DNA from 2 places in the Shewanella sp. SM101 genome. Region 1 is predicted to be linked to the other one. Evidence: predicted binding sites of a transcription regulator. Region 1 holds the regulator's gene; the other holds the start of a gene.
The links. The regulator LexA, encoded in region 1, represses DNA repair genes until DNA is damaged. The targets are predictions, from matches to a motif close to TACTGTATNNNNATACAGTA.
Positions count from the first base shown of each region.

Region 1 (15,159 bases):
AATCATGGCTTGCAAGTTCAACCCAACATGCATGTCCTTGTGCGTACTGAGTCATTTTCATTATCGGCTCCTTTGTTTTAACAATCATTCGAGTTAAGCCTGAGTTTGTATTTCTGTCCAGTATTCAGGTTAAAAAGATCTGTAAGACAAAACTCAACCGCTAAAGACAAAAAAGCCCTCACATGGAGGGCTTAAATCATCACAACAAATTAGGAATATTGCGGCAGTAAATTTGCCATCGCGAGCAGATGACATGCACCCGTGACTATGCCAAATAACACCACAAGAATAATCAGCGGTGTACCGCCTATCACTCTAAAACCTGTGCTATCGGGGAACAACTGCCGCGATTTATAGGCCATCAGCGCCGGGACAATTACCGCCCATACAGTTGCCGCTAATGCCGCAAAGCCAATCGCCACCAAGAAGCCATCGGGAAACAGTAATCCTAAAATCGTTGGCGGCACAAAGGTCACTAACGCGGTTTTCATTCGGCCAGAGCGTGAATCATCAAAACCAAACAAATCGGCGAGATAATCGAACAAACCTAAGGTCACCCCTAAGAAAGATGAAGCCACAGCCAAGTTGGCAAACAAGGTCAACATACTGTTTAACCAGCTACTCGCCATCACCTCAGACAAAGCGCCCACCAACACACCCATATTGCCGCCTTGGGCAATAATGTCGATAAACTGGCTGCGGGGAATATTGCCCATAGTTGCCGCTAACCAACAGGCATAAATCACCAGTGCGATAAAGGTGCCGACGAAAATCGCCTTGATAATGGTGGAGGAATCTTTGCCGTAATACTTCACTAAGCTGGGAACGTTACCATGGTAACCAAAACTGGCGAGACCAAAGGGCAGCGCCGCCCACAGATAAGGTGAAAAGCTGTTATTACCATCGGGTTCGAGCAACTTAGTCACATCAATTTCGATCAATAAATTGCCGATCGCGAGGAAGAAGGTAATGATCATACCGCCGAGCATAATCGTGGTAATGCGATCCACGGCCTTAGTGCTGATCAACACTATGCTCGCCAATACTATGGCAAACACTAGCCCTGCCACACTTTGCGGTAACTCAATTCCCATGCCCTGCAAGCTGTGATTCACAATCGAGCCACCGCCGCTGATATAGGCATAGGTCAAAATATACAGCACGAACGCGATGGAAACGCCGTTCACTATCCGCCAAAACTGCCCTAAGGTTTGCTTGCTTAAAGTATCGAAGCTAGCACCCGGTTCGAAATGCAAATTGGTTTCGAGTAGCAATAAGCCCGACATCAACATGCAAAACCAAATGCCCAATAACATTAAAATCGAATAGCCAAACCACATACCTGCACCGACCACGGGCAGAGAAAACATCCCAGCACCTACGGTCGTGCCAGCAATAATCATGGCGCCGCCGAGCAAGGACTTACCTGCGGGCTTATGCTTAGCCGCATTCATATGATTTGCCATTAAACTGTATGCTCCGCGGTGACACTCGCCACTATCGTTTGTTTCACTGACGGACGTAATAAGCTATTGGCTTGATCTCGTATGCGATTGATATTGGACTTATCTTGGTTATCCGCTAGATATCCCAATTCTTTGAGCTTAACGCTCAAGGTGCCGTAAAGTTTCTTATCGTAGAACTCTGGCGCAGTAATGCCATGCAAAGCGCCTAAACGCTGGGCAAGTAGATGACTCTCAGACTCAAGTTCTGAGCGCTCCATCTTAGGTCTGTTCGCTAACAGATTGAAGATAATGGCATAGCGTTGCAGAGTTTCGCTCACTGAACTGGCTAACAATAATAGTTGGCTAGTGTGTTCAGGCACGACAGTTAAGGTATCAGTCTCAACCACTAACCCTTGTTCAATGAAGAAATCCAGCACTTGATTGACATAGGCAGGTACATCCTTAATGCCCATGAAGAGTTCGGCTTTCAGCAGTGGATAAAAATCGGCAACGATTGACACAACTTGCTGACGCGGGATCTGCTCATTATGCGTTAAACAACTCGCAATTAATGACGGTACAATAAATAAGTGGATGATATTGTTACGATAGTAAGTCATAGACACTGCCTGACTCGTCTCGATAGACACAATTTCACCTAAAGGATCGGCGCAAACAACAAACTTGTTCAGCTCTAAACCTTGCTGCACTAAATGCTTACCATCACCTTCGGCAACCGAAGTATAAGTAGTGTAAGGCACTTTTTTGAGTAGAGTCAGATACAGATCAAGCTGACGTTCCAGCAGACTGCGCTCTAAGGCATTTTGATCTGTGGCCAACAACACTAAACTCGTCAAGGTCACCGAACTCGCCGCCGCCGCATCGTTAATATTCGTCATCACTCGATTCGCCAGCACGTTTACCGCTGGCGTTAACCAGCTTGGTTTTTGCTCAGGATCATCGGCCAACTCAGTACGCCAGTTTGGCGCGCGCTCATTTAAGAAGTTTTGCAGAGTAATCGGCTCGCCAAAGTTCACATAACCTTGGCCGAAATTACCAAGTTTGCGAATCGCACCAAACACCTGCCACACAGATTCTTTTTTCTTTTTCTTACCACTTAACTCTTTATGATACGTCGCCACTTCCATCACATGGTCATAGCCTAAATACACAGGCACTAGCGTGACTGGACGCTCGATACCGCGCAGCACACTGTTCATCGTCATGGCGATCATGCCAGTTTTCGGCGCCAACAGACGGCCAGTACGTGAACGGCCACCTTCGGAGAAGTATTCCACCGAATAACCTTTAGCAAACAGCTGATCTAAATACTCACGAAATACTGCGGTGTACAGCTTATTGCCATTAAAACTACGGCGGATAAAGAAGGCACCACCGCGACGGAACATAGGTCCCGCGGGCCAGAAATTGAGGTTAATGCCGGCAGCAATGTGCGGCGGAACCATGCCTTGATAATACAAAATATACGATAACAGCAGGTAATCCATGTGGCTGCGATGGCAAGGCACATAAACAATCTCGTGGCCATCGTGGTGTAACTGCCGAACTTGCTCGGCGCCTTTAATGTTGATCCCGCTGTAAAGCTTGTTCCACAGCCAAGTTAAAAAACGCTCGGCAATACGCACTAAACTGTCTGAGTAATCGGCAGCGATTTCATCGAGATACTCAATAGCCGTCTCGCGCGCTTGGGTCTCAGAAATCTTTTTACTGGCGGCTTCTTCTTGAATCGCTTTGCGCAGCGACTCAGATTTGAGTAACGAATGAAACAGTGCTTGGCGGTTTGGCAGCACAGGCCCTGTCATTACCTTACGTTGACGACGGAAATGCACGCGCGCAACCCGTGCTAACTTATGGGCAATCCCCATGTCGGTGCCATGTTCGTCAGCCATGTAACGCAGGGATACGGCATTCGAAAACTGCACGAAGTTATGTCGACCTAAGAACAGAATCATCAAGCACTTGCGCAACCAAGTCGGGTTTTCCCGCTCAAATACGGCCGCCTTCATAGTGTCGTCTTCTTTCCCTGGCGTGCGACCCCAATACAAGCTCACGGGCACCAGTTGAATATCCAATTCAGGACGTTCCTTATGCACGGCTAACAAACGCATAAAGCATTCGAGGAAAGGCTCATTACCAGCACGCTCGCCAAACAGTGGCTTACGTCCTTGAAGACAGACAACCCGAGGCGCAGTCACACCATTAGCCACTAGAGGCTCATAAGGGCTTGGTAAACCTAACTTAGCCGTTATTTCGCTCAAAGCAGCTATGTCACTGAGGGATTCTGTTTTCATCACATAAACAAGGGGTCTGGAAGCATCCAGATTCAGATCGGCAAAGGGATCCTGAGGCACCACAATAGTGTGCACTAAGTGTTTTTGGATCCAACGTAATGATTTCAACCAAAGAGAGTCGTGTTTAGGCATTATTCTTATGCAATTAAGTGCGTTTACTAGCCCGATAGAATACCAGACTATGGGCAATATTCGCTAATTCTCTCCAACATAGCTAAAAAGTGGTTAATACTTGCGCTGCAAATAATACTGTATATACTAACAGTAACTGTATAGAAAAACAGGAAACACCATGAGACCTTTGACGCCACGCCAAGCTGAAATTTTAGAGCTAATTAAACGAAATATTGCCGATACTGGCATGCCACCCACTCGGGCAGAAATCGCAACCCGTTTAGGTTTTAAGAGCGCCAATGCGGCTGAAGAACACCTTAAAGCGTTGGCGAAAAAGGGCTGCATTGAGATCATGCCAGGCACATCTCGGGGCATTCGTCTGCCTGCGGAAATCGAAGATTTGACTGAAACAGGTTTACCGCTCATCGGCCAAGTGGCCGCGGGTGAACCTATCCTCGCCCAAGAACATGTTGAACAGTACTACCAAGTCGACCCAAGCATGTTCCATCCCGCCGCCGATTTTTTACTGCGAGTAAAAGGCGACAGCATGAAAAATATCGGCATTCTCGAAGGTGATTTGCTGGCAGTTCATAAAGTAGAACAAGCTAGAAATGGTCAAGTGGTTGTCGCTAGAGTCGATGACGATGTCACTGTTAAACGTTTCGAAAAAAAAGGTAATGTGGTCTATCTACATGCCGAAAATGAAGATTACTCCCCGATTAAAGTGGATTTAGGCTTCCAAAGTTTAACAATTGAAGGACTCGCCGTCGGTGTGATCCGTAATGGAGATTGGCTATGAATAAACTACTTGGCAATGCCCCCCGCCATCCGGGCTTGTGGCTCGATGAAGTCCGTGATGCCGACTATGACTGGCACCATGCGCCTATCGCCTGTATGCCAACCAAGACTCAAGGTCGCCAAGAATTAATTCATCTGAGTGCACAACTCGCTCAGTTAAGCCAACAGGGCCGTTGGTTAGTGCTCATCAACCCTCCAAGTATTGGCTACAAGCAAACACTCGCTAGCGCAGGTGTGCGTATGGATAGAGTTTTGCTGGTACATGCTAAAGATGAAGTCGAAACCCTGTGGGCGATGGAAAAAGCCCTAACAAGTGGTACGTCCAGTGCAGTCATTACTTGGACTCAATCATTAGATGCGCGGGATAATCGACGCCTACAAATCGTGGCTAAAAGTGCCCGAGCTATGGGTATAGTGCTTGAAGACGTAAACAGTCACTTACATGCCGACGTACGCATTGAGCAAGGCAATCTCTTCGGTCAGCAATCTTTTTTTAGCGCTGTACATTAAATATTCATTTAATTTTTTACCTTGAAAGCCGCCTCACCTATGAATGTGAGGCTTTTTTTTGGCAATTTTTCAGATAATTAGATAAATAAGTGATCTTGATCAATATTTAAACAGCAAGTATGGTTGGTTAAGTCGGTGGTGATATATCACCTTCCGTGGTCAATGAATCGAGTATTTATCGAACTCGAAGCGCCACTAAAAATAGAGAACAGATTTATTTCAGCAGTATGTGCCAGCGTGGCTAATTACCAGCAGTAACAATACTTGATTAAAAGTAACAGCCGCCAACGCACGTTGAAGTCAAAAAAGCTTTTTTGGGAACTGAAGAGTTTGCATAGAGTTGAGACTTACTGTGTTGCTCTTCTTTGTAGTTGCTATTCGCAATTGGCAGAGGAGAAGTCTTGTGAAGCAATTGTTGTATTGTTTACTCGTGGTGCTTTTCGCACCACCGTTGACCGCCGCGGACATGCGGTTCAACATGACCCCTGGCGTGACCGAGATCAGTGGCAAGGTTTATCACTTGCACATGACCATCTTGTATATCTGCTGCGCAATAGGCCTAGTGGTCTTTGGCGTCATGATTTACGCCATGATCAACCACAGAAAATCCAAAGGCGCTGTCGCGTCCCACTTTCACGAAAGCACTAAAGTTGAAATCGCTTGGACGATTCTGCCATTTATCATTTTGATCTTAATGGCGATTCCAGCGACAAAAACTTTAATCGCAATGGAAGATCCCAGTAACGCCGATCTCACCGTAAAAGTCACGGGTTCCCAATGGAAATGGCATTACAGCTATTTCGATCAAGATATTGATTTTTATAGCATACTGACAACACCCAGAGCACAAATCGAAGGCACCGAAACCAAGGGTGAAAACTATCTATTGGAAGTCGATAAACCGCTCGTTCTACCGATAAACCGCAAAATCCGCTTTCTGATGACTTCAGAGGATGTCATCCATTCTTGGTGGGTACCCGCCTTTGCAATTAAGAAAGATGCCAACCCTGGATTTATCAATGAAGCTTGGACTCGCATCGACAAACCCGGCATTTACCGCGGTCAATGCGCCGAACTTTGCGGAAAAGACCATGGTTTTATGCCTATCGTAGTACAAGCGTTACCTGAAGCCGAGTTTGAGGCTTGGGTAACAGAGCAGAAACAAGCCGCAGGTGCTGCGGCTGAAGCCGCTCAAGCCGCTTTATCACAAACCCTAAGTAAAGAAGAGTTGATGACTCAAGGTGAACAAGTTTACCTCGGGCACTGCGCAGCCTGCCACCAGCCCAATGGCGAAGGGTTGCAAGGCGTATTTCCGCACCTTAAAGGTAGCCCGATAGCAACGGGACCGATCAGCGGCCACCTTGAAATTGTGCTCAACGGTAAAACGGGTACAGCCATGCAAGCGTTTAGTAAGCAATTGACTGCACAAGAAATCGCGGCAGTGACTACCTACGAGCGTAATGCTTGGGGCAATAATACTGGCGATGCAGTGCAAGCCAAAGACGTCAACGAGTACATGAACGGCAATTCTGCACAAACATCCGCCGCGGTACCAAGCAGTACAACTCCGACACCCGCACCTGCAGACGTCTCAGCTGCAATCGATCCCGCAAGCCTCCCCACACTCAGCCATGACGCCCTCATGGCCGAAGGTGAAACTGTCTACGCGACCTTCTGCGCTGCCTGCCATCAAGTGACAGGTGCAGGAATACCACCCGCCTTCCCCGCGCTAGTGGGTAGTGCTATCGCCATTGGACCAGTCGCCAATCACATCGATATTGTGATGCACGGCAAAACGGGCACGGCTATGCAGGCATTTGGCAAACAGCTTAGCCCACAGCAACTTGCAGCAGTCATTACCTATGAACGCAATGCTTGGGGCAACAATACCGGCGATACAGTGCAACCTGCTGATATCGCAAGTCATGGACAGTAGGGGATAATGATGAGCACAACGACTCAAGATCAAACCGCAGCCCATGATGACCATCATCATGGTGCGCCAAAGGGCATCATGCGCTGGCTGCTGACCACCAACCATAAAGACATAGGTACTTTGTATTTATGGTTCAGCTTCATTATGTTCTTAACCGGTGGCGCTATGGCCATGGTGATCCGCGCTGAACTCTTTCAACCTGGATTACAATTGGTCGAGCCCAACTTTTTCAACCAAATGACAACTGTTCATGGGCTGATCATGGTATTCGGTGCGGTAATGCCAGCCTTTACAGGGCTCGCTAACTGGCTGATCCCTATGATGATAGGGGCGCCCGATATGGCGCTGCCACGGATGAATAACTGGAGTTTTTGGATACTCCCCTTCGCCTTTACTATTCTTCTCAGTTCGCTATTTATGGAAGGTGGCGGACCTAACTTTGGTTGGACCTTCTACGCACCACTATCAACAACGTATAGCCCAGACAGCACGGCGCTCTTTGTATTTTCTATTCACATCATGGGGATTAGTTCGATCATGGGCGCAATCAACGTGATTGTGACCATAGTGAATTTACGCGCGCCAGGCATGACATGGATGAAGTTACCATTGTTTGTCTGGACTTGGCTTATCACGGCATTCCTACTGATTGCGGTTATGCCCGTACTCGCTGGCGCAGTGACTATGGTGCTGACCGATAAGTTTTTCGGCACGAGTTTCTTCGATGCGGCTGGCGGCGGCGATCCTGTGATGTTCCAGCATATTTTCTGGTTCTTCGGCCACCCTGAAGTTTACATCATGATCTTGCCGTCCTTTGGCATCATCTCTGCCATAGTCCCAGCCTTCAGTCGTAAACCCCTATTTGGCTATGCATCCATGGTTTATGCTACGGCTAGTATTGCAATTCTGTCGTTCCTCGTGTGGGCGCACCATATGTTCACCACAGGTATGCCAGTGTTTGCCGAGCTGTTTTTCATGTATTGCACTATGTTGATTGCAGTGCCAACTGGGGTGAAAGTGTTTAACTGGGTTGCCACTATGTGGCGCGGCTCACTCAGTTTCGAAACGCCCATGCTGTTTGCTGTAGCCTTTATCATACTCTTCACTATTGGCGGTTTTTCGGGATTAATGCTCGCCATTACGCCCGCCGACTTCCAGTACCACGATACTTATTTTGTTGTGGCACATTTCCATTATGTGCTCGTGACTGGTGCGATTTTCTCCATCATGGCAGCGGCCTATTACTGGCTACCTAAGTGGACGGGGCACATGTACAACGAACGACTGGGACAATGGCATTTCTGGTGCTCGGTGATATCCGTCAACGTGCTATTTTTCCCGATGCATTTCCTTGGGCTGGCAGGAATGCCAAGGCGTATCCCTGACTACTCGATTCAATTTGCCGATGTTAATCAAATCGTCTCGATTGGTGGGTTCGCCTTCGGCTTATCGCAATTGATTTTCTTAGTATTAGTAATTAAGTGCATCCGTGGCGGCGAAAAAGCTCCCGCTAAACCTTGGGAAGGTTCCGAGGGTTTAGAGTGGACATTGCCAAGCCCTGCGCCTTACCACTCCTTCACGACACCACCTGAGGTGAAATGAAATGGCAACCCAACACCAGCAAGATAAACCTAAGTCAAATCGTAAACTTATCAGCATGTTAGTTATAGGCTGTATTGGAATGTTTGGTTTTGGATTCGCGCTGGTGCCGCTCTACGATGTGCTGTGCGAGCAACTCGGTATCAATGGAAAACCATCCAATACCGCGAGTAGTTATCAAGCAATCACAGTAGATACAAGCCGAATAGTGACTGTGGAATTTATTTCTCAGGTACAAACAGGCATGCCATGGACATTTGCGCCACAAAGCAAACGGCTCGAAGTTCACCCTGGCGAGCTAATTCATACGGCATTTTTGGCGCGCAATATGTCCGCTAAAGCAACGATTGGCCAAGCGATACCTTCAGTTTCGCCCGGCCAAGGTGCCGCTTATTTTAATAAAACAGAATGCTTTTGCTTTAATCAACAACCCTTAGCGGCGGACACTAGCGCTGAGCTGCCGCTCATTTTCTATGTGGATCCTCAGTTACCTGAGTCTATCCATACTCTGACCCTCTCTTACACTCTCTACGACATTACCGACAAGCAGTTAGCGTCTGCCATAGAGCAAGGAGCTGCAAAATGACAACGAAACATCAGTCTTACTACGTTCCATCCCAAAGTGTCTGGCCTATTGTAGGTGCCATTGGCTTGTTCTTAATCGCCTCTGGTGCAGGCCTTTTCGTGCAACAGTTGAAATCAGGTGCATCCGGTGGCGGTTATGTGCTGCTGGTTGGAATAGCTGTGATCCTATTCATGCTGGTAGGTTGGTTTAGAACCGTGATCCAAGAGTCGATGGCAGGGCTCTATTCTAGCCAAATGGATCGATCGTTTCGCCAAGGTATGAGCTGGTTTATTTTTTCGGAAGTCATGTTTTTCGGCGCTTTTTTCGGGGCACTATTTTATGCCCGCATGTTCGCAGTGCCTTGGCTCGGTGGCGCATCGAATAATGCCATGACCCACGAAGTACTCTGGCCTCAGTTTGAAGCTATTTGGCCGCTCATTACTACGCCAGATGGCACTAAAACCCAAGCTATGCCATGGACTGGACTGCCATTAATCAACACTATCGTACTGCTAACCTCCTCAGTTACCTTACATTTCGCCCATGTCAGCCTAGAAAAAGGCAAGCGTTCTGCCATTACTCTCTGGCTTGGTATCACCATACTCTTGGGTATGGGTTTCCTTGCCTTACAGGCAGAAGAATATATGCATGCCTACCGGGAAATGGGACTCACCCTGACCTCTGGGATTTATGGCAACACCTTCTTCCTGTTAACTGGCTTTCACGGCATGCATGTCACACTGGGGACGCTCTTTTTATTCGTGTTGTTTTTCAGAGTGTTGAAGGGGCACTTTAGCGCAGATAAACATTTTGCGTTCCAAGCGGGGAGTTGGTATTGGCACTTTGTGGATGTGGTCTGGCTGTGTTTGTTTATTTTCGTTTACGTTCTCTAGTGCTTTAGTAAGGCGTGGGATTGGGGCTAATTAACCCAGTCCCTAAGGCCACCAGCAATAACAAGATAACGAGCACGGAGAAAATCACTCGCCGCCCAAGATAACGGCTCATAGGCACTTTTTCATCACCTTTCACCATAATAAACAAGGCGCGACCTAGATTAAAAATGATGAATAGCAACAGCAGAACTAAGACCAACTTAAAAATGAACAGGCTATTCATACAATATCCTCATGTTCTGCTGAATAAATTAACGGTTTTTCTACTGATATTGACTGTGGCTGTATTAACTATATTGGTCAAGTTGGGTTTATGGCAGTTAGCCCGTGGTGAAGATAAAACGACGCTTTTAGCCCAGATGGAAGCAAGGCAAGCTTTGCTGCCATTAAGTTTTGAGCAGCTCCAACTCAAGGTCGGCAAAGAAGGTGTGACTGGTTATCGACTGCAAGTACGCGCCACTCCCGCAAGCTCACAAATCTGGCTGCTGGATAATCAAATCTATCAAGGTCAAGTGGGATATTTAGCCTTTCAACCTCTGCAAGTAGAAGTTGAAAAACCTTGGTTGCTGGTCGAGTTAGGCTTTGTTGCCGCTGGCTCCCATCGGGATGAGTTGCCTCACATCACTCCCCTAAGCGGAGCATTAAATATCGAAGGCAGACTTTATCAAAAGCAAATCAATCCCTTGAGCCAAGCTTTAATGGCAGAAACAGGGACAAGCATTCGCTTTCAAAATTTAAATATGCCCGAAATGGCTAAGGTATTAGGGCACCCAGTGTTACCTGTCGTGTTGCAACCAGAGCAATTACCTTCCCTCACATTGCCCCATCCTTGGCAACCTTTCCCACTGTCGGCACAAAAACATTGGGGCTATGCGTTGCAGTGGTTTTCGATGGCAGCCGTATTTGCAGGGCTAATGCTGTGGCAAGGGATTAAATATGTAAAACGCCATAGCGCCCAAACAGTCGCAAACTCAAGGAGCAAATAGGGAAATTCGTACCATACTTAACAAGACACCAATAAAACTAAATAAATATAAAACAATAAATTAGGGATAATTTGAATGAGAGGAGCAAGCATGAACTCCCAAAACAAATCTAAACACAAAGCATTAGGGCTATTACTGCTGGCGTTTATTGCACCCGTAGTGATTGCTAAGCTAGTGCTGAGCCTCAATTTATACCATGGCGGTGCCACCAATCATGGCGAGCTGATCAGTCCCGAAACCAGTTATGCCAGCCTTGGGGTTGAAAATTCTAATCCCAAAGAATGGCAACTACTGTATTTATTGCCCACCAAATGCAACGATGCTTGCCGCGAACGCCTGTATATTTTGCGCCAAAGCCACACAGCGCTAGGGCCAGATCAGGCGCGAGTAGAACCGCTCATCCTCACCCATCCCGACAGCGATCTTAACGCCTTAAGCACCTTTAACTTCAATACTCGTCCCGCCAATGCAGGCTTAAGCAAATGGTTAGATGAACAGCAGCTAATCATAGTCGATCCCTTAGGCAGCTTAGTACTGCGCTACCCTCAAGTGCAGGGCAAAGAAGCACATTTAGCTCAAGGCAAGGCACTGATTGCGGATCTGCGTAAGTTGTTAAAACTGTCGAGGGTAGATTGATGCAACTAACTTGGACCCTACGCTTAACCTTAGTCTTTACCCTATTGGTGATTTTAATGGGCGCTTACACCCGCCTATCGGATGCAGGGCTCGGCTGCCCCGATTGGCCAGGCTGCTACGGCCATATTAAAGTGCCCACCCAAGACCATGAAATCGCCCATGCGCAAACTATATTCCCAGATCACGATATCAATCCAAAGAAAGCTTGGCTGGAAATGATCCACAGATATATCGCAGGCGGACTTGGCTTACTGGTGTTGTTCATCTTAATTTTGTGCTTAAAAACACCGGAAGCACCCAAAAAGTTGCCGATCATCATAGTGCTGCTGATCCTTTTTCAAGGAGCGCTAGGTATGTGGACAGTGACCATGAAACTCATGCCAATAATTGTGATGTCGCATCTTATTGGTGGCTTTAGCCTAATCTCGCTGCTGTTACTCCTTTACCTGCGAACCCGACCTCGGCGTATATTTAATAGCGAAACTCATGCTCGACATCTCGCACCGTTAGCATTGGTGAGCCTATTCGTCCTTGTGGGTCAGATCATGCTGGGCGCTTGGACATCATCGAATTACGCGGCGCTCGCCTGCACCGCATTACCCATCTGTGAGGGAAATTGGGTAGATAACTTAGCAATAGCCGAGGCATTTTCACCGTTCCAAGGCCAACACCCTAGCTTCGAATTTGGTGTGCTCGATTACCCTGCACGAATGACTATCCACGTAGCCCACAGAATTGGCGCTATCGTCACTGCCAGCTTGTTACTCGTGCTCGCCTACCGATTATTTGTTGGCGCTACGGAACTTAAGGCTTTAAGCCTTTTATTAGTGGGGCTAGTCATACTACAAGTGAGCTTAGGTATTTCTAACGTAGTGATGCATTTACCACTCGGTATTGCCGTGTCTCACAACGGTGGTGCGGCACTACTGCTACTGACCTTAGTCACAATCAACTATTTTTTATGGCGCAAAGCATAAGCGAGGGATCCAAGATGGCAAAACCACTCTCAATCACCAGTAGCCTGCCCACTTTCAGCGTAACATGGCGCGCCTATTTTGAAATGACCAAACCTAAAGTGGTTGCACTGATGCTGCTCACAGTCTTAGTCGGCATGTGTCTTGCTGTGCCCCATGCAGTCCCCGTTCAACCTTTAATCGCCGGTATGCTGGGTATTGCTATGATGGCGGGTTCTGCGGCGGCGTTGAATCATCTGATCGATCGCCGTATCGATGGCTTAATGGCGCGCACCTACAATCGCCCACTGCCTAAGGGACGCATTTCGGCCACGCGCGCGTTAATTTTCGCCGCTAGCTTAGGTAGTTTTGGCTTTATCGTCTTATATTCCTTAGTCAATCCACTCACAGCTTGGTTGACCTTTGCCAGCCTGATTGGCTATGCCTTGGTTTATACTGCCTATTTGAAACGCGCAACATCACAAAATATTGTGATCGGTGGCCTTGCGGGAGCTATGCCACCCTTGCTGGGATGGACGGCAGTGACGAACGAATTTCACGGCCATGCGTTATTGCTAGTGATCATCATTTTTACGTGGACGCCACCACATTTTTGGGCACTGGCCATTCACAGACGCGCCGAATATGCCAAAGTAGATATTCCCATGCTGCCAGTCACCCACGGTGTCGAATTTACTAAAACCTGCATCTTGCTCTACACAGTATTGCTGGCGATTGCTTGCCTGTTACCTGTGCTGGTTGGCATGTGTGGGCCAGTGTATTTCGTCAGCTCGAGTTTACTCAGTACGGGATTTATCTATAAAGCATGGCAACTTAAATATCGGGATCATGATGGCTTAGCGATGCAAGTGTTCCGCTTCTCTATCTACCATTTAATGTTGTTATTTATGACATTACTGCTAGACCACTATTTGTGGAACTAGTGTATGGAACGAGTTTGTCGCGCTAACCTGTATTTATGGAGCGAATAATGCAGAAAAGAATTTTAGTCATCGCCATTTTGTTGTTCGGTCTTGGCGGCCTATTTGCGGTGAAATTTAATCCACCAAAACCTATCGAGTTAGAGAGCGGTTTTCTGTTTCCACAGGCCTATGAATTAGCGCCCTTTGAATTGATTGATCAACACAAGCAAGCTTTTACCAATGCCAGTTTGCAGGGAAAATGGAGCTTATTTTTTATCGGTTTTACCTTTTGTCCCGACATTTGCCCTACGACCTTAAATAAACTTGCGGCAGCTTATCCTGATCTAAACAAAATAGCGCCATTGCAAGTGGTGTTTCTATCCGTCGACCCCAAACGGGATACACAGGATAAACTCTTAACCTATGTGAATTTTTTCAATCCAGAGTTTAAAGCTGTAACGGGTGAACAAACGCAAATCTTCCCGCTCACACGCAGCTTAGGACTCACTTATGCCATGGTGGGTGAAGGAGAAAATTACCAAGTCGACCATAGTGCGGGTTATGTGTTGGTGTCGCCGCAGGGAACGCGAGTTGCGGTATTTAAACCTACGGCAGCGTTAGGCAAACCGCCGCAGGTATTAAATGATAAATTAATTAGCGATTTTGAAAAAATAGTGGCGCAATACAAACCTAGCCGTTGATCACTCTTTGACCCAAGAGCCATCGTCCTTTGGCCTTACCCAAGGCTGAGAAAACCAATAGTAGCCATTACGCGCCTTACTCGGCGCTGTGCAGTTATAACGCGAGCGCCCCGCGGGCAAGGCTAAATCCGCTTGAACACTAAACTCGTTTTCATTGAGCCAAGTCGGCTGTTTTGAGCCTTGACCTTGGATATAACACATCACTTGCTTAGCAGATATATCACTCATATCGAGGGTCACTTTAAGCTCTGGACGCCAATGACCACCCTTTAACTCAGGATCACTTGGGGTTTGTGCAATCACAGGCATATTTAAGCTGTATAACTTTGCCTTAAGGCTTTTTAGGTCAGCATATTGTCCAGCAACGGGGAAACGCGGCAGGGCCGTTAATGGCGAATAGGGCCCCGCGGCACCGGACTGTTGCCCAAAAGCGACAAAGCCGTTCTCAGTTAACATATCCTGCAACGCTTGATTGTACTCACCATATGGATACGCCAACATTTTAAAATTGTGCCCTGTGGCATCTGCAATCGCTTTTTCTGTATCTAAGATATTGGCTTTTATCCGCGCTAACCACTGCGCCTGTGATTCATTTTCTAAGGCGCGGATCAAATGTTCGTGCGCCCAACTGTGGTTAGCAATATCGGCGCCTTCCTTGGATAGTGTGATGAGTTCATCCCAAGTCATCATCTCGGTAAACTTTTGTTTAATCGGCTCAATTGCCACAAACAAGGTGTAGGGGAATCCAAATTCCTTTAGGATAGGATGCGCAGTAGTCGCTATACTGC
Region 1 is NZ_JAKKRH010000017.1:50,118-65,276, reverse strand. Features, by position in the region: gene L5M38_RS11255 (VOC family protein) at 1-61, opposite strand, end outside; gene mtr (tryptophan permease) at 210-1,466, opposite strand; gene plsB (glycerol-3-phosphate 1-O-acyltransferase PlsB) at 1,466-3,889, opposite strand; gene lexA (transcriptional repressor LexA) at 4,050-4,670, shown strand; gene L5M38_RS11235 (cell division inhibitor SulA) at 4,667-5,179, shown strand; gene coxB (cytochrome c oxidase subunit II) at 5,583-7,115, shown strand; gene ctaD (cytochrome c oxidase subunit I) at 7,125-8,717, shown strand; gene L5M38_RS11220 (cytochrome c oxidase assembly protein) at 8,719-9,300, shown strand; gene L5M38_RS11215 (cytochrome c oxidase subunit 3) at 9,297-10,172, shown strand; gene L5M38_RS11210 (DUF2909 family protein) at 10,177-10,395, opposite strand; gene L5M38_RS11205 (SURF1 family protein) at 10,394-11,158, shown strand; gene L5M38_RS11200 (hypothetical protein) at 11,249-11,794, shown strand; gene L5M38_RS11195 (COX15/CtaA family protein) at 11,794-12,771, shown strand; gene cyoE (heme o synthase) at 12,786-13,691, shown strand; gene L5M38_RS11185 (SCO family protein) at 13,739-14,371, shown strand; gene L5M38_RS11180 (polysaccharide deacetylase family protein) at 14,372-15,159, opposite strand, start outside.

Region 2 (15,159 bases), on a different contig from region 1:
CAATCGAGTAAACCTGCCAAAATAAACGGCCCTTGGGGAAACGCTGCGTCTTGCCCCATAAAGGGCGCGTACAGGACGCGACCTTGGGTATTCGGTGAGGTTCTATCGCCCGCTATCACCACCAGTTCACCGTCTTCTATTTTTTGCTGCAACAGCATAGACGTCGCGGGGTTAAGCTCGGTCACTTGAATAAGATTAAGCGTGCTATCTGGATTTAACTGTTTGAGTACCTTATTGAAATTTTCCGCATGGCTCGTTAACACCATGACATTCACTTTGACTTTGCGCTGGTGGATCGAAATGGCGCGGCAGAGTTCTAAATTGCCAAGGTGCGACACCAATAACACGGCGCCTTTACCGCTTTCGAGTTGGTCGGCCAGCACTTGGCGATCGGGGAAATCCACTTGGCTCAATTGGATGCGATCGCACCATGCATCGATTCTATCGAGTGCGGCATTTCCAAAGGCTAAAAAGTGATTCAGGCTATCGCGCCAGCCTATGGGCTGATTGAGCTTAGGGTGTTGCGGCTCAAGCATTTGCACGCGGCGCAGGAAATCTAACGAGGCTTCGCGGGTGACTTTGCCCGTGAGAAAGAAATAGCAAATCACCGGATACATAATGGCGCGGCACAACCAATGGCCGCCAATACGATAGCTCTCGGCGAGGAGTTTGATGCCCCAGTAACTGCCGCGCTCCTTCATGCCCGACCAATGGGTGGCTGAAGTTGATGATGTTGCTGAAGTCGATGATGTTGCTGACGAGCAATGGGAGTTTTGCGCGGCTTGTCGCTGTGATTTACGCTTCAATAGCCAAGGCAGGCGTTTGAGCATGCCGAAAAACAACTTGGTATGCAGTTTAGTGATGCGCACATTGTCGGCCACACCTTGAAAGTGACTAACACCACCTTCGGGATAAATCACTTTAGTCGGCTGGAATAAAATTTCCACCCCTTGCCAGTAGAGTTTGACGAGGATTTCAATATCAAAATCCATTCGCTCCGTTAAGGCTTGCTGGCACAGTAATCGCTCGGTGGCGGCGAGGGGATAAACGCGAAAGCCACACATAGAATCTTGAATATCAAAGCTTAAGGTTTCGACCCACACCCAAAAATGGGTGATATAACGGCCATAAAGCCTGCCCTTAGGCACGGATTCATCGTACTCGGGTTTGCCTGAAATCAGCGCATCGGGTTTAGCCTGCGCCTTGGCTACCATAGCTGGAATATCGGCCAGATTGTGTTGACCATCGGCATCGACCTGCAGTGCATGACTAAAGCCATCGCGGTAGGCTCGGCGTAGGCCCGTCATCACAGCAGCGCCTTTACCACGGTTGTAAGGATGCAGCAGCAAAGTCACCCAAGGATAGGTTTGGGCTAAGGATTGCAGCAGATAACGGGTTTCATCATTGCTGCCATCATCAATTAAATAACAGGGCAGATTAAATTGGGCGAGTTCGGCCAAGGTCTGGGCAATTGCGGCACTGTGATTGTAATTGGGGATCACTAAGGCGAGCTTAATGGGCGCCGACTCAACTAAGTCGCTGGGAGGTGTTAGCACTGGCTCGCCCCATCGCTGCTGTTAACTGGCGAGATATCGAAGGCGATACGACCTGAGGCGTAGCGGTTTTCACCATCGCTATAGGCGAAGGTGAGTTTCCCCTTAGCCGCATTATTGCTAATGCTTAGGGTGACTTCTTGCCCCGGCAGTATGAGTTGCTGAAACTTAAGCACTTCTAAGTTAGCAACCGCCTCTGAATAACCAAAATATTGGCAGCCTAAACGCACCGCCCAATCTAATTGCGTCACGCCTGGCAGTACGGCTTGCTCGGGAAAATGTCCCTTAAAAGATTCAAGGTCGGCCGCCACTAACAGACGTAATTCAATATTATCCATGCCGATATTGGAATGCAGGATCGGCGGTAAACTCGATTTAATCATGATCAAATAACTCGACTAACTGGGCAGTGACACGCTTACCCTGAGTGTTCAGCGGCAAAATATCGGGATAACGCCAGCGGCGTGGCAGCGTGACTCGCTCAAATTGCGTCAGTAAATGTGCTTTTAACGCATTGTTGATACTGAGTTTTCCCTGCTCTTGATGCACACTGCGGCCAAGTGCGGAGAGGGTCACTACCGCGCCCAGTTGGGATTTAAACTGCGGCAATACGACAAGTGCCGCTTGCTCAACATAGGCGTGACTGCAGAGCAGCGTTTCCATTTGTGCCAGTGATAGACGTTTTTCCTCTATCTTAACAATGCGATCGAGTCGGCCCTTGAGTCTAAACTGGCCATTTTCGGTTGGTTCGATTTTATCTTCGCAGCGCAGCCATTCATCGTCGGCCAAATAGGGTGATTTAAGTAGCAAGGCTCCATCGCTAGGATCTTGATCTATCGATATTCTGTCAAACACTTGCCAAGGTTCATCGGCCTCATGCTGACGGCGATAGGCGATGCCGCCCGTTTCTGTGCTACCAAAAATTTCGATGGGCAAGTGACCATAGCATTGGCTGATCCCTTGAGCCGCCGCAAAACTTAAGGGCCCGCCAGAGCTAAACACTAAGCTAGGTGAGCGCAGCTGCCGCTCGTGCTCTAAAGCCTTAGGTAAACGCGATAACTGGGCAGGGCTACTGATCAAACACAGGTTTGGCAGTAAGGCAGTGTAATAGCTTAAGGTTTCTGGGTATTCAATCTGTTCACTTAAAAACGGCCGGCTGGCGGCGAGTGGCCACAAAATCTTGAATAACAGGCCATAGATATGCTGGTGGGAAACCGTGGAAACCACACTGCAATGGGGTAAATGTTCGGCAAAGGTATGTTCGAGCACTGAGACTTCAACGTCTAATTGCTGAAGTGTTTTACGGATCGCCTTAGGTTCGCCGCTGCTGCCGGAGGTAAATAGCACAAGTTCGCCGATAGCCTCGCTCGCCGGCCAAGGTTTACTCGGCAGGCTCAGCTCTTTTCTCAGTAGAATAAAGGCCTGACTTTCACACAATGGCTTGTCCGACAATATACCTTCAAACTGGTGGGTTAATTCGCTCAGCGTGCCCGTTTGGGTGTTGGCTGGTAAGATAATTTCCTTGCCTGCTAACAGCGCCGCACATAAACCCACAGCAAACAGATCGCTGGTATCACTCGCGAGCAGCCATTTTTTCTCTGGCGCTGCTAGCAGTTGCTCGTAAAAATACGCCACCTGATTGGTAAATAAGGCACCTGTGACTATGTCGTGGTGATTAAAGCTGATCAGTTGTTGGGCAAAGGGCCCTTGGGTTAACCAGTTTTTGAGTAGCTGTGTCATGTTTTCTTCAACCAAAAGCTGCGATATAACCACTCCCCACCGAGGAGCAGTCCCATGAGTACGTATGCAATCAAACCGTTATACAAGGTCCAGGTTGCTAAGCTAGTAAAGCCAGCGGTGTAAGCCGCCATAGTGCCATTGAAGATAAATAAGCCGCACCAAAGTAGCGTGACTTTTTTAAGATACCCAGTGGCTTCATCCGGTAAATCGGGTTCTTTCAAACGGGCTAAACGTTCGATCATGCTAGGGCCAGTGTGCAGTGAATAACTGAACAGCGCCAGCATAGTGAGATTTATCACTACTGGGTAATACAGCAGCCAGTCACTGCGCTTGGCAAGATAACTGCCTGCCGTGAGCACAATCCCCACCAATAGTGGTAAAACTAATGTCTTAACCTTTTGCTTTTGTAGCATTAGCCGCATTATCAGCAATAAACACAGCACGAGCGCTAAGGTGCCAGCAGGCAAGTAACTGAGCCCTAAATACACGGCAACGGGGTAGGCCAGCAAAGTTAGGGCGGTTAAGACCTGTAGCAAGGCTCGCATTAGGTTTTAACTAAACCTTCGATAGCATTAATCACATCGTTGATTGTGCGAACTGATTTAAATTCATCGGGTTGGATCTTTTTACCTGTCAGTTGCTGCAGTTTTATCACTAAGTCGACTGCATCAATACTGTCGAGATCGAGCTCTTCATACAGGTTGGCCTCAGGCGTAATCGCCTCGGCATCAATTTCGAATTCGTCCACTAAAATAGTGGTCAGCATAGCGAGGATTTGTTCACGATTTTGCATATTCCTCTCCTATGGACGCTGTGATTCGATAAAGCGAGCTAAGCTGGCAACACTGTGGAAATGGGCCTTAGTGGCATCCGAATTGGCTTCGATTTTGACATCAAATTTTTTCTTGATGGCTAAGCCGAGCTCGAGGGCGTCGATAGAATCTAAGCCTAAACCTTCGCCAAATAGCGGTGCATCGGTTTCAATATCATCAATGCTGACGTCTTCTAGATCGAGACAGTCGATGATTAACTGCTTTATTTCATTGTTTAAGTTCATAATTATTTTCGAGTTGTTGTTTATAGTAATGTTCAAGATCCCGCGTCAGCTGCCGGGCCATTTTTGCATGCTCACCTAAAGCCGCTTGGTACTTCTGGTAAGAAACGATTGTGCCGATTTCAACGGCCATTCCCATGGTTTGCCTTGGGATTTCATACCAAGGTTGCTCCTTTGTCAAACCACGCACATTGGTACGTAGTACCACAGGTAAAATATCCGCTTCGGCCCTTAAGGCGATATTGGCAGCGCCGCGGGCAAAGTGGTTAATGGTCGCGCCGACAACCGTGCGCGTCCCCTCGGGGAAGATAATCAAATTGGTGCCTCTTGCGAGCACTTCGCGGCAATCCTCTAGCATGAGTTCGGCGCCGCGATTGGGAATATAACCCGCGCAGGACACCACACCACGCAAAAATGGATTACGCCACAAAGCTTGTTTGACTATGCAGCCCGCATTGGGCATGAGACTTATCAATACCACCACATCCACTAAACTGGGGTGGTTGGCAATGACGATAACGCCTTTGGCATCATGTAATTTTTGGGCATCGTGGCTGCTGACCTTAATCACACCAGCCCAAGTGAGCATGGCGACAAAGCCTTTGAACATTAAATGCACGGCCTTTTGTACCCGAATAATCCGCGCCTCTGGTGTGCCTGGCCAAAAACGTAGTAGCGGCAGAATGGTCAAGGAGCTTAATAAGCCGCCTAAGCCAAAGGCGATATAACAACTCACGCCACCTAGCCAACGTGGCACATAATTCAGCCCTTTGCGGCGAGTTTCCGGCAAGGTATAAGCGGCATTGAGCATTGAATCTTGATGATCCTTAGCGGCGTCATGGCTGTGGGCTACATCAAACATGCTCAAGTCTCCAATGCCATTGGGATAAGCAGCCTGAAATATTTTGTGCCGTCGCTAGGGCGTGGATAAATGCACCATAGGTCAGCGGATTTAAAGCTGTTGCTTTAGAAATGCGGCTCACCGTGAGCTTGGCCGAAGCGGGTGTATCGAAGGGCGCGAGCTGTAGGCCTAGGGCCAAAGGTAATTCAAATTCTTGGGTAAACTCATCGTACACAGGAGGCACTGGATCATCACCGAACACCAATAACAATGGTTCTGGCGATTGATGTAATTGGGCGAAGGCTTCGACCATAGCTTGGGACAGGGTTTCTGTGCCCGCCGCAACTGAAGTTGAAGGCGCTGTATTGGCCGCCACTATGCCAAAAATGCCGCTGGCGGTGTTGTGCACCGACTGACTAAAACCTAAGGGCGATAAGGGCTGTTTGGCGATAATGTCTTCGAGCAGGCCAATGGTGCGCTGCAACTCTCCATGGCGCGAGGCAAAAATAGAGCGACAATTTGCAGGCATTTCGCACTGAAAACTCACCTCTAACATCATCTTAGTCAAGCGACTAAAACGGCGGCGCTGCATGGCGGGAATTTGTTTGAGTGCGGGAGCGGTGGTATCCGACTGTGGTGGCGTATCGAGATTGAGCTCAGCCGAACTCTCGCACCAAGTTTGCCAACTTTGATGGTGCTGATATTGGGGGGCCCAAGCGCCCCAAGAGAGAATGCTGAATGTTAGTTGCACTACTTTGCCTCGACACTAAATTTAAGCTGTCTTAGTTATCCCTAACTAAGTTAGAACATTAATGGATTGTCATACCATAGTGAGGAGTATACGCGTTAGAAGAATGACGCTCGAAATGCCCTCTACAGCGTGGTCATTCTACACTATGCCCCTTCTTTTTATGAAGCCATTTGCATTGTGCGGGTTAACGGAATGGGATCAAGTGCTGTGATTTACAGCACTTATTCGACATTGAGTAACAAATATCGCAGTGGCTATCTGATTTCGCATACACTTTAACTTACAGGTTAAAATGAAAAAAGGCGCACTGAGCGCCTTTTGGCATGAGCTTGATAACCTATTGCGACAATTGATTCTCGATTTTACGCAGCGCTACTTTCAACTTGCGAGTATTTTCTGGACCCATACGGATCAACAGTTTTTGGGCACTGGGTAGTGCCTCTAAGTTAGGGTCAACGAATTGATAGTTAACGCTAATTGAATTCAGCTCAATCGGATCTTCAATAATAGGTGCTGCGAGTAACATTTTAATCGCTTGCAGCATTCTGTCGTTAAATTTGGCGTTGCTGTAGCCGAGTTCGGTAAAGGCTTCCTCTAGGAGCGGCGTCAGTTGCTTGTAAGTTGTGATTAAGCTCTGTTCGTCCATTTTGGCAATCGAGTCAACATAGGCGTCGTATCTGTGGAACCCCTCAGGATTTAAATACACTTTGTTGGTGATTTCTGAGACTGAGAACAGCTTCTCTGGTCCTTTAAGTGGGCTAACTTTACGGGTTAATTCACCCTGAGCTAGGTTATCCACGAATACCACAAATTGGCGGACGAGATCTTGCTGCACTAACGAAGAACTCAACACATTGTTATTGATCATGGCGAGGGCTTTTTGTTGCACAAATGCATCACTTTCAGCCAGCACAGGCACAGGTTCTACGACAACTTCAGGCTCTGCCACTGCAGTGGTTTCAGTGCTATTGGTGTTCGTTTCTGTAACGGCAGGCGTCGTCTCAGTGGTTTCAGGCTCTGGCGCACTTTCGAGCGTCATAGGTTCAGATGGCGGTGTTTCAGGCAATACAATAGGGGCGTTAGGAATGAGTTTAGGTGAGTCAGAATCACCGCTGTAGTAATAATATCCTCCGGCAGAAAGTAGCACGACGAGCACTATCGCAAAAAGCGCAAAGCGATTGCTGCTAGAAGACGTCTCTTGAGGTGTTATTCTATCATCTTGATTAACTTGCATTTTACATCCTTCGCTTGAGTGTCAAGGTAACTTGGTGAATACATGCAGCTAACATTAAAGTGCAAGAGCGGGCTATTTGAAGGCCGCAGGTTCATTTTGCAAGTTTCCATGCGCTTGTCTATAGCGCTTAGCTGAACATAAACAATTTATTTCGAGTAAAGGCTGATGTTACGCCTCGTTCTTTACCCTTTAATATTTGCGGCCTAAGCCTGCACATAGTGCTGTCTGTGCCCGAGCCAACGTAAAATAATTGCATCGACTTTTTCGGGAGCTTGCGCCATTACATGGCTCGCTAATTTCTGAATGTGTGGGATCAAAGCTTGATCGCGCACCAGATCGGCAATTTTGAGCTCAGCCAGTCCTGTTTGCTTAGTGCCAAGCACTTCACCCGGGCCACGAATTTCTAAATCTTTCTGCGCTATGATGAAACCATCATTGCTTTGTCTGAGTACGCTCAGTCTTTGGGTGGCGGTATGGCTCAACGGCGCCTTGTAGAGTAACACACAATGGCTTGCGATGGCGCCTCGACCGACTCGTCCGCGCAGTTGATGTAGTTGTGCTAGACCTAAACGTTCAGGGTTTTCAATGATCATCAGGCTGGCATTAGGCACGTCGACGCCCACTTCAATCACGGTTGTCGCTACCAGTAGATGAATAATGCCTGCCTTAAAGTCGGCCATGATTTGCTGTTTCTCGGCGCTCTTTAATCTGCCATGCACTAGGCCAATATTGAGCTCGGGCAGGGCGAGGCGCAGTTCTTCGGCCGTGTCTTCGGCGGCTTGGCATTCGAGCACTTCGGATTCTTCAATCAGAGTACACACCCAATAGGCCTGACGTTTATCTGTGATGACGGCGTTACGCACCCGTTCAAGCACTTCGTTGCGGCGTGAATCGGCAATCGCCACTGTGGTTACTGGAGTTCGTCCCGGCGGCAATTCATCGATAATGGACGTGTCGAGATCCGCATAGGCTGTCATCGCTAGCGTGCGCGGGATCGGCGTTGCCGTCATGATCAATTGATGCGGATGGAAACCTTGGCTCACGCCCTTTTCCCGCAGACCTAAGCGTTGGTGTACGCCGAATCTGTGCTGCTCATCTATGATAATTAACGCGAGTTTATTAAAGACCACATGCTGCTGGAAGATGGCATGGGTGCCAATCACCATTTGGGCTGCGCCGGATTCAATATCCGCAAGGGATTGCGCTCTTGCCTTGCCTTTAAGTTTACCCGCTAGCCAACCGACTTTAAGCCCGAGTGGTTCAAACCAAGCGGCAAAGTTAGTTGCATGCTGTTCGGCCAATAGCTCGGTCGGCGCCATCATGGCGACTTGATAACCGTTTTCAATCGCTTGCAGCGCAGCCATCGCCGCGACTAAGGTTTTACCCGAGCCCACATCCCCTTGCACTAAGCGCATCATAGGGTGCGGCTTTTCTAAATCTTTGCCTATATCGGCCACCACTCTTTGCTGGGCGCCTGTGGGCTTAAAGGGCAAAGCGGCAAGGAAGGGATTGAGCAACTGCCCCGTGGCCTGCATGGTCACTGCTGCATCTAAATTACTGCGCTGCCTTAGGCGTAGCATGCTGAGATTATGGGCGAGCAACTCTTCCTGCACCAGTCGCTGCTGGGCTGGGTGTTGGCCTAACTCTAAATCGAACTGAGAGCTCCCCGCAGGAGGTCGATGTAGCGTCTGCAGCGCTTGTTTAAGGCTGATGTTATTCGGTTGCAACTGAGGTGGTAGCAGCTCAGTTAAACCGCCATCTTCCAGTAATGCCAAAGCTTGCTCGGTCAGCTTTAGCCAACTCGCCTGTTTTAAGCCCTCAGTCGTGGGATAAATCGGCGTTAGGGTATCGCTTAGGTGAACATCTTCACCGGGATAGACGACTTTATATTCTGGATGCACTATCTCAGCTTGATGACTACCACGGCGCACTTCACCATAGGCTCGGATCATTAAACCATTTTGCATGGCATTACGCTGGGCGACAGAAAAGTTAAAGAAGCGCAGACTTAAGCTGCCCGTATCGTCGCGCACATTGCAGACCAGCATGCGCTTGCGGCCTTGGATGATTTGTGTCGATTGGATTTCAGCTTCTATAGTGCCATAACCGCCTAGGCTGAGGGCGGCAATGGGATAGATTTGGGTTCTGTCTTCGTAGCGCAGGGGTAAGTGAAACAGCAGATCTTGTACTGTTGTGATGCCGAGCTTTGCGAGTTTCTCCGCGACCTTTTTGGCGACGCCTTTGAGGTCGGTGATCGGAACAAGATCCAATTGCTGCAAGTCGTTAGCACTCAATCACTGTGAATTTATACATATATTAACAGAGAATAAGCGTAAGGCAATCTCAAGGGGAATTAGGGTGTTATCAAATTTTGTTTGGAAGCATAGCTAATATCCTTCTGTGGCCTTAAGACCACAAAATTGTTGATAAGATATCGTTAGGCTGAAAGCGTGGTTAACAGTGAGTGTTATTACAACCAGCCTTTTTGCTTGGCAATGCGGGCTGCATCGATTCGATTACTGGCATTGAGTTTGGCTATGGCTTCAGAGAGGTAGTTGCGAACAGTCCCTTCGGCGATAAAAAGAGTTTCGGCGATGTCGGAGGTGGATTTGCCTTCGCTAGCGAGGCGAAGAGCGCGGCGTTCTTTGTCGTTGAGTGGGTCGACATCGCCAATCGCCATCATCGCAAGTTCAGGATCGATCACTCGTTTTCCCGCCATTACTTGTTGAATCGCGTTGACTAAGGTTTCCGAGGGCGCATCTTTAAGCAAAAAGCCGCCCACACCCGCTTCGATGGCACGTTTTATATAGCCTGCACGGCCGAAGGTGGTAATGACCACTATCTTGGTTTGGCTATGTTGCTCCTTTAACCATGTGGCCAGCTCTAAACCTGTGCGGCCGGGCATCTCGATATCTGTTAGTAAGAGATCAAAACTTTGCTGTTTGAGTAAGCTTAGAGCTTCGTCGCCGTCACTCGCTTGGGTGATACTAAAACCCCCTGCAAGCGTAAGGAGTGCGGCGAGTGCTCCTCGCACCATGGCTTGATCTTCCGCCAATAAAATCTTCATTAATGTGTTGCTCCCTGCAAAGGTAAACTGACGGTAAATCTATATCCCTGTTCGAGATTATAGCTCAAGCTGCCGCCTAAACTGTCGAGACGCTCGCGTATACCAGTGAGGCCATTACCCTCTATAAAAGGTTTGGCCGCGGCATTGTCTTTGACTTCTAGCAGCAGGCGGTCTGATTGCTTAGAAAAGTGGATAGAGCATTCACTTGCACCGCTATGGCGAAGAATATTATTAATGAGTTCGGTGAGGATCAAACTCAGTTGGCTTTCTGTGCTTGCACCTAGCTTGGGTAGCTCACCACTGAGCTCGACACTTAAGCCTTTATCCCTTAAGGATTTACAAAGCTGCGTCACGCAACTCTCTAGGCCCTTGTGTTTGTAGTCTGACACGGTGTGGCGGATCTGGCTTAAACTTTCCCTCGCAATTTGTCCTAGCTCAGTCAATTGGGTTGATGCGAGTTCATATTCTTGTTTTGCGATTAGCTTTTCGGCTAGCTCAGCCTTAAGGGCGATGGAAGATAGGCTATGCCCCATAATGTCGTGTAGATCCCGCGCGATACGTTCACGCTCAAGCATAGTGGCCAAGGTGGTAATTTCTTGGGCACTTTGCTGTTCTTTCAATTTATGCCGATAACGTCTGCGTTCGGCGACACCAAACATGCCCACGCCGAGCACTAATCCCGAGCCGTAAAGCGGAAAGTAGTAACTGTTAAAGTGGTAAATCTCATTGAGGGCAAACAGCAGGCCGATGAGGGCTGCAATAGCCAACAGACAGGTCCGGAGAGGATAAAAAAAGCCAATGAAGAAAGCGGCAAAGGTAAATAGCGAGATAGAGCCTGGGTTGATTGGTGTGATCGCTATTGCTATGGCCACCATAATGAGAATGGGCAGATAGGCGCTACGGCTATTGCACTTATAGGTCCAAAAATAACTGGCAATAAAAGGGATTAACACGGCAAAACTGAGGGCGATTTTCCAGCTTGGATAGGGATTTATGGCAAGTGGGATCAGATAAAACACTAAGTTTATCAAATACACCCAAGCAAGTTTTCGTTCGAGCTGAAGCGGAGTGCTTATCATGATGCCTCTGTGTCACTGAGTTGGTTGTTGAATGCCCACCGATGGCATCTGTTTTAATTTATTCTTTTTAGGGATTGGCGCTATCGTCAGCGCCATAGATCCCCGTTAACAACTTTGTCTATTTTGCACTTAATTGCTGATTTTGTTGAAGCAAAAATTTTGCCCAACCGTAATCTGCTTGTACTTTGATCGCTTGTTGCCAATCTTCAATCGCGCCTTGGCTATCGCCTAATTCCTGTTTAGCGAGCCCGCGCCACGTGTAGGCTTCGGCTTCACCCCAGCAAATGTTGTCGCAAGGCTGGGCGAATCTTTCTATGGCCGTAGTGGCTAAGGTCTTAGCATTTTGCATGCTGCCGCCAAACATAGCTGGCGTGTTATAGGCGGCGATGGCTTTAACCAATGCGACCCGTGGATTTTGTGGTTCTAATTGTTCGGCACTGGCAATCGCCTTGGCGGATTTCATGCCGAGCGTTGCACCTTTACTATTATCTAAGGCGATTTGCATGCCATAAACCGACGATAACAGGGCAAGGGATTCTGCATTCGCTTGGCTGGTTTCGAGTGCTTCTAATGTGGTTTGCGCTGTAGTCAGTGCGCTGCTAGCGAGTGTTTTCTGCCCCATTACATTGGCACTGATGGCTAAGCGATAGTTCGCATAGGCTTTATCATAATCTTGAGTGCTACCGCTCAGTTGTTGTAATTGCGTTAGATTCATCGCATTCGAGGCCGCGTCTACATTGGTGATGTTAGTGTTTGATGACGTTGCTGCAAACGAGTGAGTACTGATAAGCAAAAAGCTGGAGGCGAGGAGTAATGTTTTCATGGTATTTCCTTATTGAGTGAGTTTCCCAATGTTTGGGTACGGGCTCATTATCAGAAATTCGATAGAAGAACTGCAGACACAAAGGTCATGGCTTTGGCATGACAAATGTCATCAGTTGAGTTGTGTGCTTATATTCTTTATTAGGTGTGCTTTAAAGAAGGTGCGTGATGAATAAAGGACAGCAATACCTAGAGAGCAAAACACCGGAGAGGCTCCGGTGTTTTTTTTATCGCAAATGATCAGCTAAGTGTTATACCACAGCTTGAGTGCTCGCTTGGTTTATTAGGTAGCCCAAGTAACCTAAGTAGCACAGTAGTAATACTGAACCTTCGCGGCGGCCAATACGAAATCCTGTCCAAGCGAAAGGTAAAATCATGATGGCAAATGCCAACATCACTATGAAATCAAAGGGTTGGAAGCCAAGTGATGATACTGGCTGTACTATTGCAGTAATACCTAAAATACCCAAAATATTGAATATGTTAGAACCGACAACGTTACCTATGGCTATGTCACTCTGACCTTTCAGTGCCGCTAGAACAGAAGTTACTAACTCTGGCATACTGGTACCAATCGCCACGATCGTTAAGCCGATAATGACTTCACTGATACCGAAGGTCTTGGCTAAATCTACCGCGCCGTTGACAAACAAAATACCGCCACCGACTAACATACCAATACCGACTAAGATAAATAGGGCTGAAAGTAGCGGATTATTTGGACCTGCTTCAATCTCTTCCTCTTCATTACCATTTTTCGAGCTGATGTAACTAAAGGCTAAATAACCGAACAGTAGTGACAGTAATATCACACCGTCAATTAGGCTGAGCTCGCCATCTAACAAGAGTGCCCAGAACAACATGGAAGCCAATATCATCAAAGGGATATCACGCTTTACGACTTGAGATTGCACTTGAATAGGGCGGATAAGTGCCGTGATGGCTAAAATCAAACCTATGTTAGCAATGTTAGAGCCAATAACGTTACCTAAGGCGATACCGCTGTTTCCTGCTAGAGCAGACTTTACACTCACAGCCAGTTCTGGTGCACTAGTACCAAAGGCTACAATAGTTAAGCCTATGATAAGTGGCGTAATACCTAAACGTAGAGCGATTGAACTCGCGCCACGAACTAGGGCTTCTGCGCCTAAGGTTAAAATAATAAAACCGCCAATAATCGATAGTGTAATTAGCATCGTTAGACTCTGTTAAACCTAATATTGAATGGAAAAGTACAAGGGAATTGCCCCTTGGCCGACTGGCGCACATGATACGTGGTTTTATCGGATTTTGACAGAATATGTCATAAAAAAGCACACCCTAGGTGTGCTTAGTTTTAGCTGATGACCATACTCGCCAACTGATTGTTTGGCCTAGTTATTTTTGAGTCAATTCATCTTCCCAGCGGACTTGGGCGCCACGAATGCCGTCAACTCGTTCGCTAAAGGCTTTTTCAAGCACATGGCGTTTGATTTTGAGGGTAGGCGTGAGCGCATCATTCTCAATCGTCCAAGGATCACTGACCACGACAATCGCATCGACATGTTCGTGTGACTCTAAGTGCGGATTAACGCTATCGAGTGTCGCTTTGAGTGAGGTGCGGACTTCTTCGCGGGCTTGTAGATTGGCCCCTTCGGATAACTGCACTAGTGCGATGGGATGTGGCAGACCAGAACCAATCACGCAGATCAGTTCAACATGGGGATCCTGTGCCAGTTTACGTTCGATAGGCACGGGCGCTACATATTTGCCCTTGGCGGTTTTAAAGTTGTCTTTCACTCGGCCAGTAATAGTGACACAACCATCGGCATCAATTGAGCACAGATCGCCTGTGTGGAAGAAACCATCAGCATCGAATGCCGCTGCGGTAGCTTCTGGCTGCAGATAATAAGCAGTCATTAATCCCGGACTCTTAAGCAGTAGCTCACCATCCTCGCCTTGGCGGATCTGGCAATCCTCAACTGGGCGGCCAACAGTGCCAATTTTACGCGCATCAAAAGGATAGTTGATGATCGAATAGGCACAGTTTTCTGTCATACCCCAAGCTTCGCAGATATTAAGACCAATACTGTGATACCAGTGGATCAGTGATGGTGGAATTGGCGCCGAGCCAGAGCCGAGTAGACGACAATGGTTCAAGCCTAAACCCTTATGGATTTTGTATTTCACAAAGCTGCTAAGCAGTGGGATTTTCAACAATAGATTAAGTTTACTGACCCCAATTTTGTCGATAATGTTTTTCTGAAACAGGCTCCATAAACGTGGTACCGAGAAGAATACCGTTGGTTTTGCCCGTTGAACATCGACAACGAAGGAGTCGAGACTTTCAACGAAAGCCACCACACTACCTGAGTAGAAGGATGAGCCTTCAATCGCAACGCGCTCTGTGATATGGGCTAAGGGTAAATAGGATAACAGTCTATCGTCGCCATCGGTGCGCAGGTCACGCACTACCGCTTGGCAAGTCCAGCCATAGCTGGCGAAGGTTTGAATCGCGCCCTTAGGTTGGCCAGTCGAGCCAGAGGTATAGATGAGTGTCATCACTTGATCTGGAGTAGGCAGCGGGGCGTTAACTAAGGGATAGCCTAGCTTAAGCAATTGTTCCCATTGATATTGTGCTGGCATCGTATCATAGGGCATGGCAAGGCGTAGTAGCTCGCCACCGACACCTGCCTCTTGGTCAGCCCAATGGTCAAGTTTGCCGAGAAAAATGGCTTTTGCGCCACTGTGTTGCAGCACATAGCGAATAGTATCTGTGTTGGCGGTAGGGTAAATAGGTACGCTGACATAGCCGCCGTGCATCAACGCGAGGTCGGTGATAAACCATTCGGCACAGTTTTTAGAGAGAACGGCAATTTTATCACCACGCTCTAAGCCTAAGTGATGTAAGGCACCGGCAAGTTGTTGAACTTTTTCTTGAACTTCAGCCCAAGTAAAATCAAGGAATTGACCCTTGATCGGTTGGCGTAAATAGACTTGGTCCCCCTGAGTCTTAGCCCAGTGCGCCAGCATTTCAAT
Region 2 is NZ_JAKKRH010000015.1:86,684-101,842, reverse strand. Features, by position in the region: gene L5M38_RS10485 (glycosyltransferase family 2 protein) at 1-1,556, opposite strand, end outside; gene L5M38_RS10480 (thioester dehydrase) at 1,550-1,936, opposite strand; gene L5M38_RS10475 (AMP-binding protein) at 1,929-3,293, opposite strand; gene L5M38_RS10470 (hypothetical protein) at 3,290-3,838, opposite strand; gene L5M38_RS10465 (acyl carrier protein) at 3,838-4,086, opposite strand; gene L5M38_RS10460 (phosphopantetheine-binding protein) at 4,096-4,350, opposite strand; gene L5M38_RS10455 (lysophospholipid acyltransferase family protein) at 4,334-5,209, opposite strand; gene L5M38_RS10450 (beta-ketoacyl synthase chain length factor) at 5,202-5,939, opposite strand; gene L5M38_RS10445 (DUF3014 domain-containing protein) at 6,277-7,173, opposite strand; gene recG (ATP-dependent DNA helicase RecG) at 7,377-9,452, opposite strand; gene L5M38_RS10435 (DNA-binding response regulator) at 9,644-10,240, opposite strand; gene L5M38_RS10430 (sensor histidine kinase) at 10,240-11,319, opposite strand; gene L5M38_RS10425 (tetratricopeptide repeat protein) at 11,438-12,142, opposite strand; gene L5M38_RS10420 (calcium/sodium antiporter) at 12,393-13,337, opposite strand; gene L5M38_RS10415 (AMP-binding protein) at 13,519-15,159, opposite strand, start outside.
Region 2: recG (ATP-dependent DNA helicase RecG) is a predicted target of LexA. The motif match lies at 9,469-9,488, and genes of this name have one in related genera.